DNA from 3 places in the Paenibacillus sp. FSL M8-0142 genome. Region 2 is predicted to be linked to each of the others. Evidence: predicted binding sites of a transcription regulator. Region 2 holds the regulator's gene; each other region holds the start of a gene.
The links. The regulator Rex, encoded in region 2, represses fermentation and respiration genes when NADH is low (regulators of the CRP and FNR family bind a similar motif). The targets are predictions, from matches to a motif close to TTGTGAAATATTTCACAA.
Positions count from the first base shown of each region.

Region 1: adhE (bifunctional acetaldehyde-CoA/alcohol dehydrogenase) is a predicted target of Rex. The motif match lies at 2,497-2,514, and genes of this name have one in related genera.
Region 3: qoxA (cytochrome aa3 quinol oxidase subunit II) is a predicted target of Rex. The motif match lies at 2,136-2,153, and genes of this name have one in related genera.

Region 1 is NZ_CP152008.1:4,276,801-4,281,090, forward strand. Features, by position in the region: gene adhE (bifunctional acetaldehyde-CoA/alcohol dehydrogenase) at 1-2,396, opposite strand, end outside; gene NSQ46_RS19810 (Crp/Fnr family transcriptional regulator) at 2,780-3,505, shown strand; gene NSQ46_RS19815 (IS4 family transposase) at 3,965-4,290, shown strand, end outside.
Region 2 is NZ_CP152008.1:4,106,852-4,111,141, reverse strand. Features, by position in the region: gene dinG (ATP-dependent DNA helicase DinG) at 1-1,489, shown strand, start outside; gene NSQ46_RS18905 (redox-sensing transcriptional repressor Rex) at 1,558-2,220, shown strand; gene NSQ46_RS18900 (amidohydrolase) at 2,198-3,496, shown strand; gene NSQ46_RS18895 (DUF5590 domain-containing protein) at 3,525-4,043, shown strand.
Region 3 is NZ_CP152008.1:3,850,381-3,854,670, forward strand. Features, by position in the region: gene NSQ46_RS17710 (LysE/ArgO family amino acid transporter) at 1-149, opposite strand, end outside; gene NSQ46_RS17715 (PLP-dependent aminotransferase family protein) at 290-1,759, shown strand; gene qoxA (cytochrome aa3 quinol oxidase subunit II) at 2,376-3,377, shown strand; gene qoxB (cytochrome aa3 quinol oxidase subunit I) at 3,442-4,290, shown strand, end outside.

The DNA of each region.
Region 1 (4,290 bases), 170 kb from region 2:
GCCGGCAGACCGAGAATCCGAGCGATCTCGGCATACCGCTGATCAGCCACAAAATGGGTATATTTCGGCCAAGCGGCGAATTTTGTCGGCTTCTTCGCATTGTAGCGGATGACGTGCGGCATAAGGATCGCATTCGTCCGGCCATGTGCGGTATGGTACTGACCACCCCATTTATGCGCAAGGCTGTGGTTGATGCCCAGGAACGCATTGGCGAAGGCCATGCCGGCCAGCGTCGAGGCATTATGCATTTTTTCCCGGGCCAGCTTGTCGCCGGTAAGCGCCGATTGCTCCAGATACTGGAATACGAGCTGAATGGCCTTGATGGCAAGCCCATCCGTATAATCGTTCGCCATGATCGAGACATAGGCTTCGATGGCATGCGTCAGCACGTCCATGCCGGTGTCGGCGACGGCGGTCTTCGGCAGCGTGTAGACAAATTCCGGATCAATGATCGCCACATCCGGCGTCAGCTCGTAATCGGCTAGCGGGTATTTGGTGTGCCCGGAAACTTTATCCGTGATTACGGCGAAGCTCGTGACCTCCGAGCCTGTGCCCGATGTGGTGGGAATGGCAACGAACTTCGCTTTCTGGCCAAGCTTCGGATACTTATACACCCGTTTGCGGATATCCATAAATTTCTGCTTCAGATCTTTGAAATCGGCATCCGGGTGCTCATAGAACAGCCACATCGCTTTCGCCGCATCCATCGGCGAACCGCCGCCGAGAGCAATGATGCAGTCCGGCTGGAACCTGTTCAGCATTTCGGTTCCCCGTTCAACCGTAGTCGTTGAAGGATCCGGTTCGACCTCCGAGAACACCTCGATCGCTACGGGCGCTCTTCGCTGCCGCAAGTAATGCTCAACCCGCTCCACGTACCCGAGCTTCACCATCATCGGGTCGGTGATAATGGCAATGCGCGATATGCCCGGCATTTTGGCAAGATACTGGGTGGAGCCTTTTTCGAAGTATATTTTATCCGGGACTTTAAACCACTGCATATTCACGGTTCTGCGGTTCACCCTTTTCACGTTGATCAGATTAACGGCCGTTACGTTGGAAGAGGTTGCGTTGCGGCCATACGATCCGCACCCCAGCGTCAGGGATGGAAGATTCGTATTGTAGATATCCCCGATTCCGCCCTGCGAGGACGGCTGGTTCACCAGAATGCGGCAGGTTTTCATGCGGCTCGAGAACGCCCGGATCACATCCTCATTATGCGAATGAATGACGGACGTATGTCCCATCCCTCCGAAGGCGACCATTTCCTCCGAACGTTTGATGCCTTCCTGCGCGTTTTTGACACGGTAGCACGCCAGCACAGGGCTCAGCTTCTCCGCGGACAGGGGATAGCCCGGCCCAACGCCGTCCAGCTCGGCTACCAGAATCTTGGTGCCTGCCGGGACATCAAGGCCGCATTGCTCGGCAATCTTAACCGCCGGCTGACCGACGATCGCCGGATTGACCGCGCATTTGTCGGATATCATGGCCTTAGCCGACAGCTTCACGGTTTCTTCCTTGTTCATAAAATAGCAGCCGGCCGCCATCATTTTCTTCTTCACTTGCTCAAACACAGGCTCCTCGATAATGACAGCCTGCTCCGACGCGCAAATCATCCCGTTGTCGAACGTCTTCGATAAAATCAGGTCATTCACGGCCTGGTCGAGATCCGCCGACTTCTCGATAAAGCACGGCACGTTTCCCGGACCGACGCCGAGTGCCGGCTTGCCGCAGCTGTAGGCCGCTTTTACCATGGCGGAACCGCCGGTTGCCAATATGCACGCCACGTCCGGATGATGCATTAAAGCATGGGTCTTCTCCATGGACGGCTCCTCAATCCATTGAATGCAATCCGCCGGGGCTCCATGCTTACGCGCGGCCTCCAGCAAAATGGCAGCAGCCTCCCGGCTGCATGCCTGTGCCGACGGATGGAATCCGAAAATGATCGGGTTGCGCGTCTTGATCGAAATCAGTGCTTTGAAGATGGTGGTTGAGGTAGGGTTCGTTACGGGGGTGATCCCCATGATGATCCCGATCGGCTCGGCGATCTTTTGGAACTGGTCGTACGGGTTATCCTCTATCACGCCCACCGTTTTGTCGTATTTAATACTGTTATGGATGTACTCTGTTGCAAACAGGTTTTTGATGATCTTATCTTCGTATACGCCGCGTCCGGTTTCTTCGACCGCCATTTTTGCCAGCTGCATATGCTTCTCGAGCCCGGCCATCGCCATCGCATGCACGATTCGGTCCACCTGTTCTTGGTCCAGCTCCATAAACTGCGCTTGAGCCCGGTTCGCCCGGTCGATTAAGCCCTGTACGTATTGTTCAGCCGTTTGTTCTTTGACTTTGGTTTCTGCGGATGCTTTGGTTTCTCCAGATGCTTTGCTTACAGCCATCTCTCTCATCCTCCCATGATTTTCTGTTTGGTTGCTTTCGCGGTTGTTTATTGGTTTCTGTTGTCTACGGTTCGATCGTAACATAGCGTCTCATAATATTATGTGAATTATTTCACATAATATTGGTTCGGCTATATATTTTTATGATTCATGACATCCTCTTCGGAATTGGCTATCCGATATCTGTCGCGACCGGAGTGGCCCAAGGCCGAGAAAAGGTTAAGAGGATCCTCCCTATACGTGAACTAGATCACAAAGTTTGAAAAATCGCCACTATTTTCCTCCCAAATACCCTTTCAAGTGATTTTTTTCACGTTATAATGGAGGTAACAAATCATTCAAGATTGAACTGATCAAATTTAAAGATGTTAGGAGATACCGACATGAATACTGTAGACAACGTTTTAGAACTAGAAAGCTTAGGGAATATCCAGTGCTTCTCGGAACAAAATCGAAACCGTCTGCTGGTTACCATGAAGGAACGCGCACTACCTGAAGGCTCGCATTTGTTCTGGGAAGGCGACTTGGCCGACAAGCTTTACTATGTAAAGCAGGGACGGATCAAATTAACGAAAACGACCGATGAAGGCAAAGAGCTTATTCTATATATGTATCATCCGGGTGATCTGATCGGGCATGCCGATCCATTCATCAGCAGCAACCACAGCTACTCGGCTGAAGTGCTGGAAAGCAGCGTGGTCGGCGTCATCGAGAACAAGGATCTGGAGCTGCTGGTTTGCCAGCATTGCGACTTCGCGATTGATTTCATGAAGTGGATGGGCGTCCACCACCGGATTACCCAGACCAAATTTCGGGATCTGATGATGTACGGCAAACCAGGGGCGCTGTGCTCGACGCTGATCCGTCTTGGCAATACGTACGGGCAGGAGCAGGCTGACGGAAGCACCTTGATCAACAAAAAAATTACCCATACGGACCTATCGAACATGATCGGAGCCACGCGCGAGAGTGTCAACCGCATGCTAAGCGATCTCCGCAAAAAAGAAGCGATCGAGTATGCAGGCGGGCTGATCGTCATTAAAGACTTGTCGATGCTGCAGGAAATCTGCCACTGCGAGCTGTGTCCGAAGGAAATCTGCCGGATCTAGGGTGACTTGGTCACCCTGCGTGGCATGCGCTGCGCCTTCACAAGTCCCTTTTGGGGACTTGTTTGCTCCTCTGGCGCGCATTGCGCCACTACAAGTCCCTTTTGGGGACTTGTTTGCTCCTCTGGCGCGCATTCCACCGCTACAAGTCCCTTTTGGGGACTTGTTTGCTTCTCTGGCGCGCATTGCGCCACTACAAGTCCCTTTTCGGGACTTGTTTGCTTCTGTGGCGCGCATTGCGCCTTCACAAGTCCCTTTTGGGGACTTGTTTGCTCCTCTGGCGCTCATTGCGCCACTACAAGTCCCTTTTGGGCATGAGCGTTGCATAAAACCTATCACAACTTTTGCTGAAGTTACTATTTCTGTAACTACCTGTATCTTTTTCATGGACAAAACAAAAAAAGGCTCCTAATTTAGAAGACGTAGCACGTTGTCCACGACCTCTAAAAAGGAGTCCAAACCATGGATAACGTAACCCAAAACACTGTCGTTCGTCAACTGCTTTCTTTACTGCCTTTGGATGTACACGATCGACTCCTTCATGCCGATCGCTACGCCAAGAAGCTCACCATCAACAAAAGCATTCTCATTTTCATTCTGGCTCAGCTCAACCATTGGCAAAGCTATATCGAGATGGAAGAACAAATTTATGCACACTCTGAAATTCGGTCCATCCTCGATCTGCCCAGCATCAGCGCAGCCCAATTGTCACGGAAACTCAGCGAAATCCCGACGGAAATCTTGCACATGCTTTTTCTCCATAGCGTTGCCCGTGTCCAGAAGCTGAC
Region 2 (4,290 bases):
TCCGAGCTACGAGCGGCTCGTCATCGACGAAGCCCATCATTTGGAGGATGTGGCCGGCAAGCATCTCGGGCTGCAGATGAAATATTTTACGGTGGTTCATACATTGACGCGTCTATACAAGGACAGCCGAAGCGGGCAGCTCCCTGCGCTGCGGCAGCTGCTCCAGGCTTCTCCCCATGAGAAATCCGGGGAATGGTCGGCGGTCATCGACCGGATCTATCCTGATCTGATCACGGTGAAAGAAACTTGGGACCGACTCAGCGACCAGCTGTTCGGCCTGCTTCCGGAACGCGGCGATGCTTCTCCTGGAGATGCCGGGCAATACACGCTGCGGCTCTCGCCTGCGAAGAAGCCGAAGGATTGGGGAGCGCTCGCCGAGCTGGAACAGCAGATTCACGTGACGCTGGGAGACGTCGTTCGCAAGGGAGACAAGCTGATCGCCGAGATGAAGGAAGAGCTTGACGATTACAGTGCGGACAGCCTGCTGACTGACCTGTCGGGCTTGTTTAAGGATCTGGCTGCGCATCGCGAGGATTTGCGGTCCTTCATGGCTCTGAATGACGAAGGCACCGTATACTGGATGGAGGCCAACGGCAATTTCCGCAGCAAGTCGCTGCAGCTCTATGCCGTGCCCGTTGATGTGAGCAAGCATTTGAAGGAATTGTTTTTTGACAAGAAGCGGAGCGTGATTCTGACATCGGCGACGCTGTCGGTCGATAAATCGTTTCAATTCATGATCGATAATCTAGGGCTCCAGGAGGCGGCGGACGCAGGGAATCTGAACACGGTTCAGCTGCCGTCCCCGTTCAATTACAGGGAGCAGGCGCTTCTTGTCATTCCGCGGGATTTTCCAAGCGTGAAGGGCTCCGTGGGGGATGCGGTATTTGTGGATACGCTCGTGAAGTCGCTCTCTGAAGCGGCAATAGCTACCCAAGGTCGTATGCTCGTCCTGTTTACGTCGTACCGGATGCTTCGTCAGGTGCACGAGCCGCTGAAGGAAGCGCTGGCTGCCAGCGATATTACGGTGCTTGGTCAGGGAATGGATGGTACGAGCCGTACGAAGCTGATACGCCGGTTCCAGGATAGCAGCGCGTCGGTTCTGCTCGGGACCAGCTCCTTCTGGGAGGGTGTTGACATTCCCGGAGAAGCGCTGACCTGCCTGGCGATTGTCCGGCTGCCGTTCCAGCCGCCCAACCATCCGCTGGTCGAGGCGAAGAGCGAGCTGCTGCAGCAGCAGAAGAGGAACCCGTTCATGAAGCTGTCGGTGCCGCAAGCGGTCATCCGTTTCAAGCAGGGCTTCGGGCGGCTTGTTCGGACCGCCCACGATAAGGGAATCGTGATCGTCTACGATACCCGGGTAATCGAATCGTATTATGGAAAATACTTCTTGTATTCCCTGCCCGGACCGAAAATGGAGCATATGCCGACCGAGGGGATCGTCCCCCGTATTGCGCAGTGGCTTGAGGAAAGGGAGAATGAAAAAGAGTGAACCTAAAGGGGAGCAAGGCTTTATATTGGAAGCGATGAACTATCATCCTATTAATAGGGGGAGCATGCATGAAATCGGATAAAATTTCAGAGGCCGTAGTCCGCAGATTGCCAGTCTATTTGCGCTATTTGAATGAGCTTCATAAGCGGGAGGTGTCCACCGTCTCCTCACAGGAGCTTGGGCAGAAGCTCGACCTGAACCCGGCCCAAATCCGCAAGGATTTGGCCTATTTCGGGGATTTCGGCCGGAAGGGCATCGGTTATGATGTCTCCTATCTCATTGAGAAAATCCGCCAAATCTTGAAGCTAGACCAGAAGATCAACGTAGCGCTGGTGGGTGCGGGCAATCTCGGACATGCGCTATCCAATTACAACGCGTTTCTGAAAGATAATATGAAGATTGTGGCGATTTTCGATTCGTATCCTCCGAAAATCGGGCTGAAGATCAATAACTTGACGGTGCAGCCGATGGAAGAGCTGGACAAGACGGTCCAGGAATACGGCATTCGAATCGGGATCATTACGGTACCGGATTTTGAAGCGCAAAACGTAGCCAATCAGCTGATCAACGCCGGAATCGAGGCGATTTTGAATTTTGCCCCGACGATTCTGAAGGCGCCGCCTCATATCCGCATTCACACCGCGGATTTTACGACGGATCTGCAAAGTCTGGCTTACTATTTGGACAATGGGAAGGAGGATGCGCAGCATGACAACGAAGTGGATGGTTAAGAACGGAACATTTGCCGTGCTTCAGGAAGGACAGCCGGTTCTCCGCGGGTATATGGTTGTGGAGGACGACCGCATCACGTATTTGGGGGAAGAGGAGCCTCAGGTCGATGCAGAAACCCAGGTGATGGACGGAACGCATCTGTTATTCCTTCCAGGGCTGGTCAACACGCATGGACATGCAGCCATGTCGCTGCTTCGCGGTTTTGGCGATGATCTGGCCCTGCAAGTTTGGCTGCAGGAGAAAATGTGGCCGATGGAAGCGAAGTTTACGGCCGACGATGTATTTTGGGGCACTTCGCTCTCGGTGCTCGAGATGCTGAAGGGCGGTACGACAACCTTCGTTGACATGTATGACCATATGGATCAGGTCGCCAAGGTTGTCCAAGACTCCGGAATGCGGGGAGTGCTGACAAGAGGCGTCATCGGGCTGTGTCCTCCGGAAGTACAGAAGCAGAAGCTGGATGAGGCGATTGCCTTTGCAAAGGACTGGCACGGTCAGGCGGAGGGCCGGATTACGACGATGATTTCGCCGCATGCGCCTTACACCTGCCCGCCAGACTTCATTGAGAAATTCGTTCAAGCGGCGCATGATTTGAATCTGCCGATTCATACCCATATGTCCGAAACGGCAGCCGAAGTGCAGCAGAATGTGAATGACTACGGACAGCGTCCGGTGGCCCATCTAGAGAAGCTCGGCGTGTTCTCGCGTCCGACGCTGGTCGCGCATGCGGTGCATTTGACGGACGAAGAGATTGAAATATTGGCTAAGCATGATGTCGCGGTATCCCATAACCCCGGCAGCAACCTGAAGCTGGCCAGCGGTGTTGCGCGTGTTCCCGAGCTGTTGAAAGCAGGTGTGACAGTGTCCCTTGGAACCGATGGACCAGCGAGCAATAACAACCTGGACATGTTCGAAGAAATGCGCCTGGCCGCCCTTATCCACAAGGGCGTCAGCGGCGATCCGACGGCTATTCCGGCAGCCGAAGCGCTTCGAATGGGAACCGAGTATGGAGCACGGTCGGCATTTCTTGATAACGTAGGCAGATTGGCCGTCGGGATGAAGGCGGACATGATCGCACTGGATACCGATCAAGCGCATTTCCTGCCGCGCACGGACTACATTTCGCATTCAATTTACTCGGCCTCCGCCAAGGATGTGGAGCATGTATGGGTTGACGGCAAGCAGGTGGTTAAGCACGGCTCCTGCCTCACGCTGGATGAGGAACGGATCCGCCGTGAAGCCCAGCGTTCATTCGAGCGTCTTTCGACCCTTTAGGTCAGATTAAGGGGGAGGATCAGACGGTTTGAAAAAGAGAACAAAGTGGATTTTGCTTAGTATATCCGGGCTGCTGCTGGCGCTGCTATGCGTGCAGCTGTACTATTCCTACGTCATGAAGGACACGTGGAATGAGGAGAGCCTGGCGGTGCAAGCCGCTCGTCAGCATGGCAGCCTGGTGACGAAGGATAAGACCTACAAATCGGTATGGGGCGAGAACAACAATTATTGGGTCATCACGGGAACGAATCAGGACCAGCAGCAGATTATGGTCTGGGTGAAGTTTACGGATGATAACCTTCCTGTTGAAGGCAAGGATGCGGTTCAGGCCGTGCTGCTCAGCAGCGGATTGTCCGAGGAGCAGATGCGCGAGCAGATTCGCAATGAGATGCCGGGTGCTGTGATCAAGCGGCTACTCCCCGTCATGTATGAAGGCGAGTATACATGGCAGCTCCAATATGAGAATCAGGGCCAATTAGGTTATCGCTTCTATCGCTTCCAGGACGGACAGGCGATCGGAGAGGACATTATTCTTCCAAATCAATAAATCAGTTATACAGGAAAGAGGCTTTCTTGTACGCGATTGTACAAGGAAGCCTCTTTGTTTTGGGTTTGTAAGCGCTGTCTGAAAAATATGGAAAAACTGTTCTTAATATTTTCACAGGAAGGCATGAAAAAGTATAGATTATGTGATATACTCATTGTTGTACTCATTAGACAGAAAACGATCTATTAGTCATAGCATATGATACTGTATATAAATGTGATTTATTCTAATCTACAAATTACTACTA
Region 3 (4,290 bases), 260 kb from region 2:
TCACACAGCGCTGCGGTGATAATCACAGGCAGCGCCCTAATAAGTCGCGGTTGGACCGCCCCCTGATTAAATACAAACACATTTTGCACCCCCAAGGGCAGAATCAGACCCAATGCCAATATAAATCCATGAACAATAACGCCGGCCATTTTATTTCATTACGCCTCCAGCTCCATTTTTACCTCATTGTAGGGGAAGGTTGCCCTGGTGTCTCCGTCCAATTGGTTGGCATTTCACCCAACCAATTCGATATAATAGTGGAATCACCATACGGAAAGCTGGGGTAACTGTGTCAGAAGAATGGAGCTTGAACAAGTCAGCAGGCATACCGCTTCATCAGCAAATTTATGACCGTATCAAAGAGAAGATTATGAACGGGGAGTGGCCTGTCGGCACCCGGATTCCACCGCAGCGGGAGCTGGCCGAGCGGTTCGGGGTGAACCGGAGCACGGTGGTGTATGCGCTGGGCGAGCTTGCTGCCGACGGCTTGATTGAAGCCATGACCGGCAGGGGAACCGTCGTTGCCAACAACACCTGGAATCTGCTGTCTTCCGCACCTTCGCCTGATTGGAACCGATATGTGAGCTCGGGCTTCTATCAGCCTAATATTCGGATGATTCAGGCCATCAATAAGGCAGAGGCCGATCCCGGCATCGTTCGCCTCGGGACGGGCGAGCTTTCTTCGGAACTGCTGCCTGCCGGCGAGATGCTGGATAAGCTTAACCGGAGCCATGCCGCAGCCTTTTCACTAGGCTATTCCGAGCCGAAAGGCAGCCTGGCGTTACGAGAAGCCGTCAGCCGTTATTTGCGCAGCAAAGCGATTATCGCATCGCCCGCATCTATTTTGATCGTATCCGGCGGTCTCCAAGCGCTTCAGCTCATCTCATTAGGCCTGCTGCACCGCGGCTCCACCATATTCGTTGAAAATCCGTCCTATCTAAATTCCATTCATGTATTCCAATCGGCAGGCGTGCATATGCATGGGCTTCCCATGGACGAGGAAGGGCTGCGGACAGAGTCGATCAGCCGATTGAAACGGCAGCATAACGCTTCACTGCTTTATACCATCCCCTCCTTCCACAATCCGACCGGCTCGCATATGTCATCCGCAAGACGGCAGGAGCTGCTGAATTTATGCTCCCGGGAACGGCTTCCTGTCATCGAAGATGATGTTTACGGTGATCTCTGGTTGGAGCAGCCGGCGCCGCTTCCGTTAAAAGCAAGGGATCAGCAAGGTCTTGTGCTCTACTTGGGAAGCATGTCCAAGACACTAGGTCCCGGCCTTCGCATCGGCTGGATTGTCGGACCGGAACCGGTCATTGACCGTCTGGCGGACATTAAAATGCAGACCGATTACGGCTCGAGCGCCTTGTCACAGCATGCTGTAGCGCAGTGGCTGTCAGAAGGGCTGTATGAGGAGCATTTGACACGGATTCGCAGAGTATTGAAGCTTCGCAGAGATTATACCCTTCGTTTATTGGAGGAGGATTATCGCGAGCTTGCGGATTGGAGCTGCCCTCAGGGCGGATTTTACATATGGCTCCGTTTCAAACGGGCCCTCTCGATTCGGTCCCTGTTCGATCATGCCCTGGCGGAGGGCATACTGCTTAACCCCGGCATGATCTACGACCGGAACGACCGGCAGCACCTCAGGCTTTCCTATGCCTATGCATCCATGGAGGAGCTGCGCGATGGGCTCCAGCGTCTTTCCCGCATGATCCGCGGGTTGATGCAGCTGGAGGATCGGATTGATGGATAACAATGAAGGGCAGCCGGATTAAATGACTTCCGGTTGCCCTTTTTATGTCGGATCGCCAATACCCAGCTGTATCGATCCTGTGATATTGAATGATGTTATCATGACGGGACGATTCATGCCGTAGATCACTTGGGAAACATTCCAATCAACCGATCATTCCATTCATTATTTTACCAATTGCTAGTTCAGCATGATCATATCATACGCCCCAGGGTCGGTTAACACGTCAAATTGGAAACGAATCTTTGACTCCCCATGGTTTGTGAAATAATCAACATACCCGCTCGGAGCCTTATAAACAAAGGGCTCTCTAGGTTGTATTCCTCCTCTAAATCAAGCAAAAACACGCCCGGATTTGTGACGAAACTGGTAACTCTCGTGAAGTTTTGAACAAAGTATGAACTGCCGAAAAACCGCGCCATTACAATGATTTCTCTCATAGCCCCCTCGTTTTGTAACAATTTGCACACATAACGTTAAACACATTGACAAATATCTGGATTTTTATGTTAGCAAAACCTGTTTATGTCTTTTGCAAAGCATTGCAGAACTTCCTAGTATATAGGTGACAAGAACATTGAATCGAACGAAGCCGTTTCAAGGAAAGGGGTACATCATGAACAAAAAAGGGCCGTTATTTGCAATGTTTGTAATTTTTACCTTGCTCTTATCGGGATGCAGCTCGCTTACGGTATTAAATCCGAAAGGACCGGCTGCCAGAACCCTATCCGATACAATCATATTCTCCATTCTGATGATGATCGGAATTTTGGTTGTAGTTTATGTGCTTTACATCTTCATGCTCACCAAATACCGGGCGAGAAAATCCAACGAGGGATATGAGCCTCCTCACGAGGAAGGGAACAAATGGCTGGAAATCCTGTGGACGGCCATCCCGATTGTGATCGTCGCGATCCTGTCTGTCGTCACGGTTAAGACAACGGTGGCTGTTGAAAAAGTGCCAGAAGGCTACGAGAATCAGAAGCCTCTCGTCATTTATGCTTCCTCATCCAACTGGAAATGGCACTTCAGCTATCCGGAAGAAGGGATCGAAACCGTCAATTACGTTAACATCCCGACCAACCGACCGATCGAGTTCAGACTCTACTCGTTCGGCCCGATTACAAGCTTCTGGATCCCGCAGCTGCACGGCCAGAAATACGCGATGAGCGATATGGTCACTAAGCTGAACATGGTTGCCGACGAGCCGGGCTCCATGCTGGGCCGGAACGCAAACTTCAGCGGCGAAGGCTTCGCCCACATGGAATTCGAGGCGCTGGCGATGTCGCCTGCCGATTACGAAGAATGGGTCAAGGACGTGAAGGATACGGCTCCTGAGCTGACACAGGACGAATTCAACAAGCTTCTGAAAACCGAGCATGTCGGAAGAATGACTTTCTCGACCAACCACTTGGAGTTCAGTCCTCCGCCTGAAGGTCATCATCATGGCGGCGACAGTAACGGCAATGAAGAGCACCAGGGACATAAAGAGCTGCATCCGGACCCTGCCACAACGGAAGAAACGGAGTTCGACAGGGAGAGCAACGTCAATCCGGATGAGCCGCTGCCAACTTCCCCGGCTGAAGAAAGTTCAACACATCAACATGATGGACATTAATTTGGAAGCTTTTGATGCGAAGCGTCCGATCGACTTCATACATCTAGAAAGGAGCTAGGCCTTTATGAAATGGGACGAATTTTTCGTTACCGGTGAACCGTTAATTTACGGTGCCATGGTGAGCATTGTTCTCGTCTCGCTCGCAATCCTCTTCGGATTGACCTATTACAAGAAATGGGGATATCTTTGGCGGGAATGGCTGACCACCGTGGATCACAAGAAAATCGGTGTCATGTACATCATCTGTGCACTGATCATGCTGTTCCGCGGCGGCGTGGACGCAATCATGATGCGCGCGCAGACCGCTGCGCCGGATATGAAATTTCTTGACGGACAGCACTATAACGAGGTATTTACAACCCATGGCGTCATCATGATTCTGTTTATGGCGATGCCGTTTATTTTCGGTCTCATGAACGTTGTCGTGCCGCTGCAGATCGGCGCGCGCGACGTTGCGTTCCCCAAATTGAATGCGATCAGCTTCTGGTTGTTCTTTGCCGGAGCGATGCTGTTCAATATCTCCTTCGTGATTGGAGGATCCCCGGATGCCGGCTGGACCGCATACTTCCCATTGGCAAGTATCGAATTCAGTCCGACAGTCGGTAACAACTACTATTCCCTGGCGCTTCAGATCTCAGGGATCGGTACGCTGCTGACGGGGGTTAACTTTATCGTAACCATCCTGAAGATGCGTGCGAAAGGCATGACTCTGATGCGCATGCCGATGTTTACTTGGTCCGTGCTGATTACGTGTGTCATCATCATTTTTGCATTCCCGGTCCTTACGATCGCCCTGCTGCTGATGATGTTCGACCGTATCTTCGGTTCCCAGTTCTTCACGATGGCCAATGGCGGTATGGATATGCTGTGGGCCAACCTGTTCTGGGTATGGGGTCACCCTGAAGTCTATATC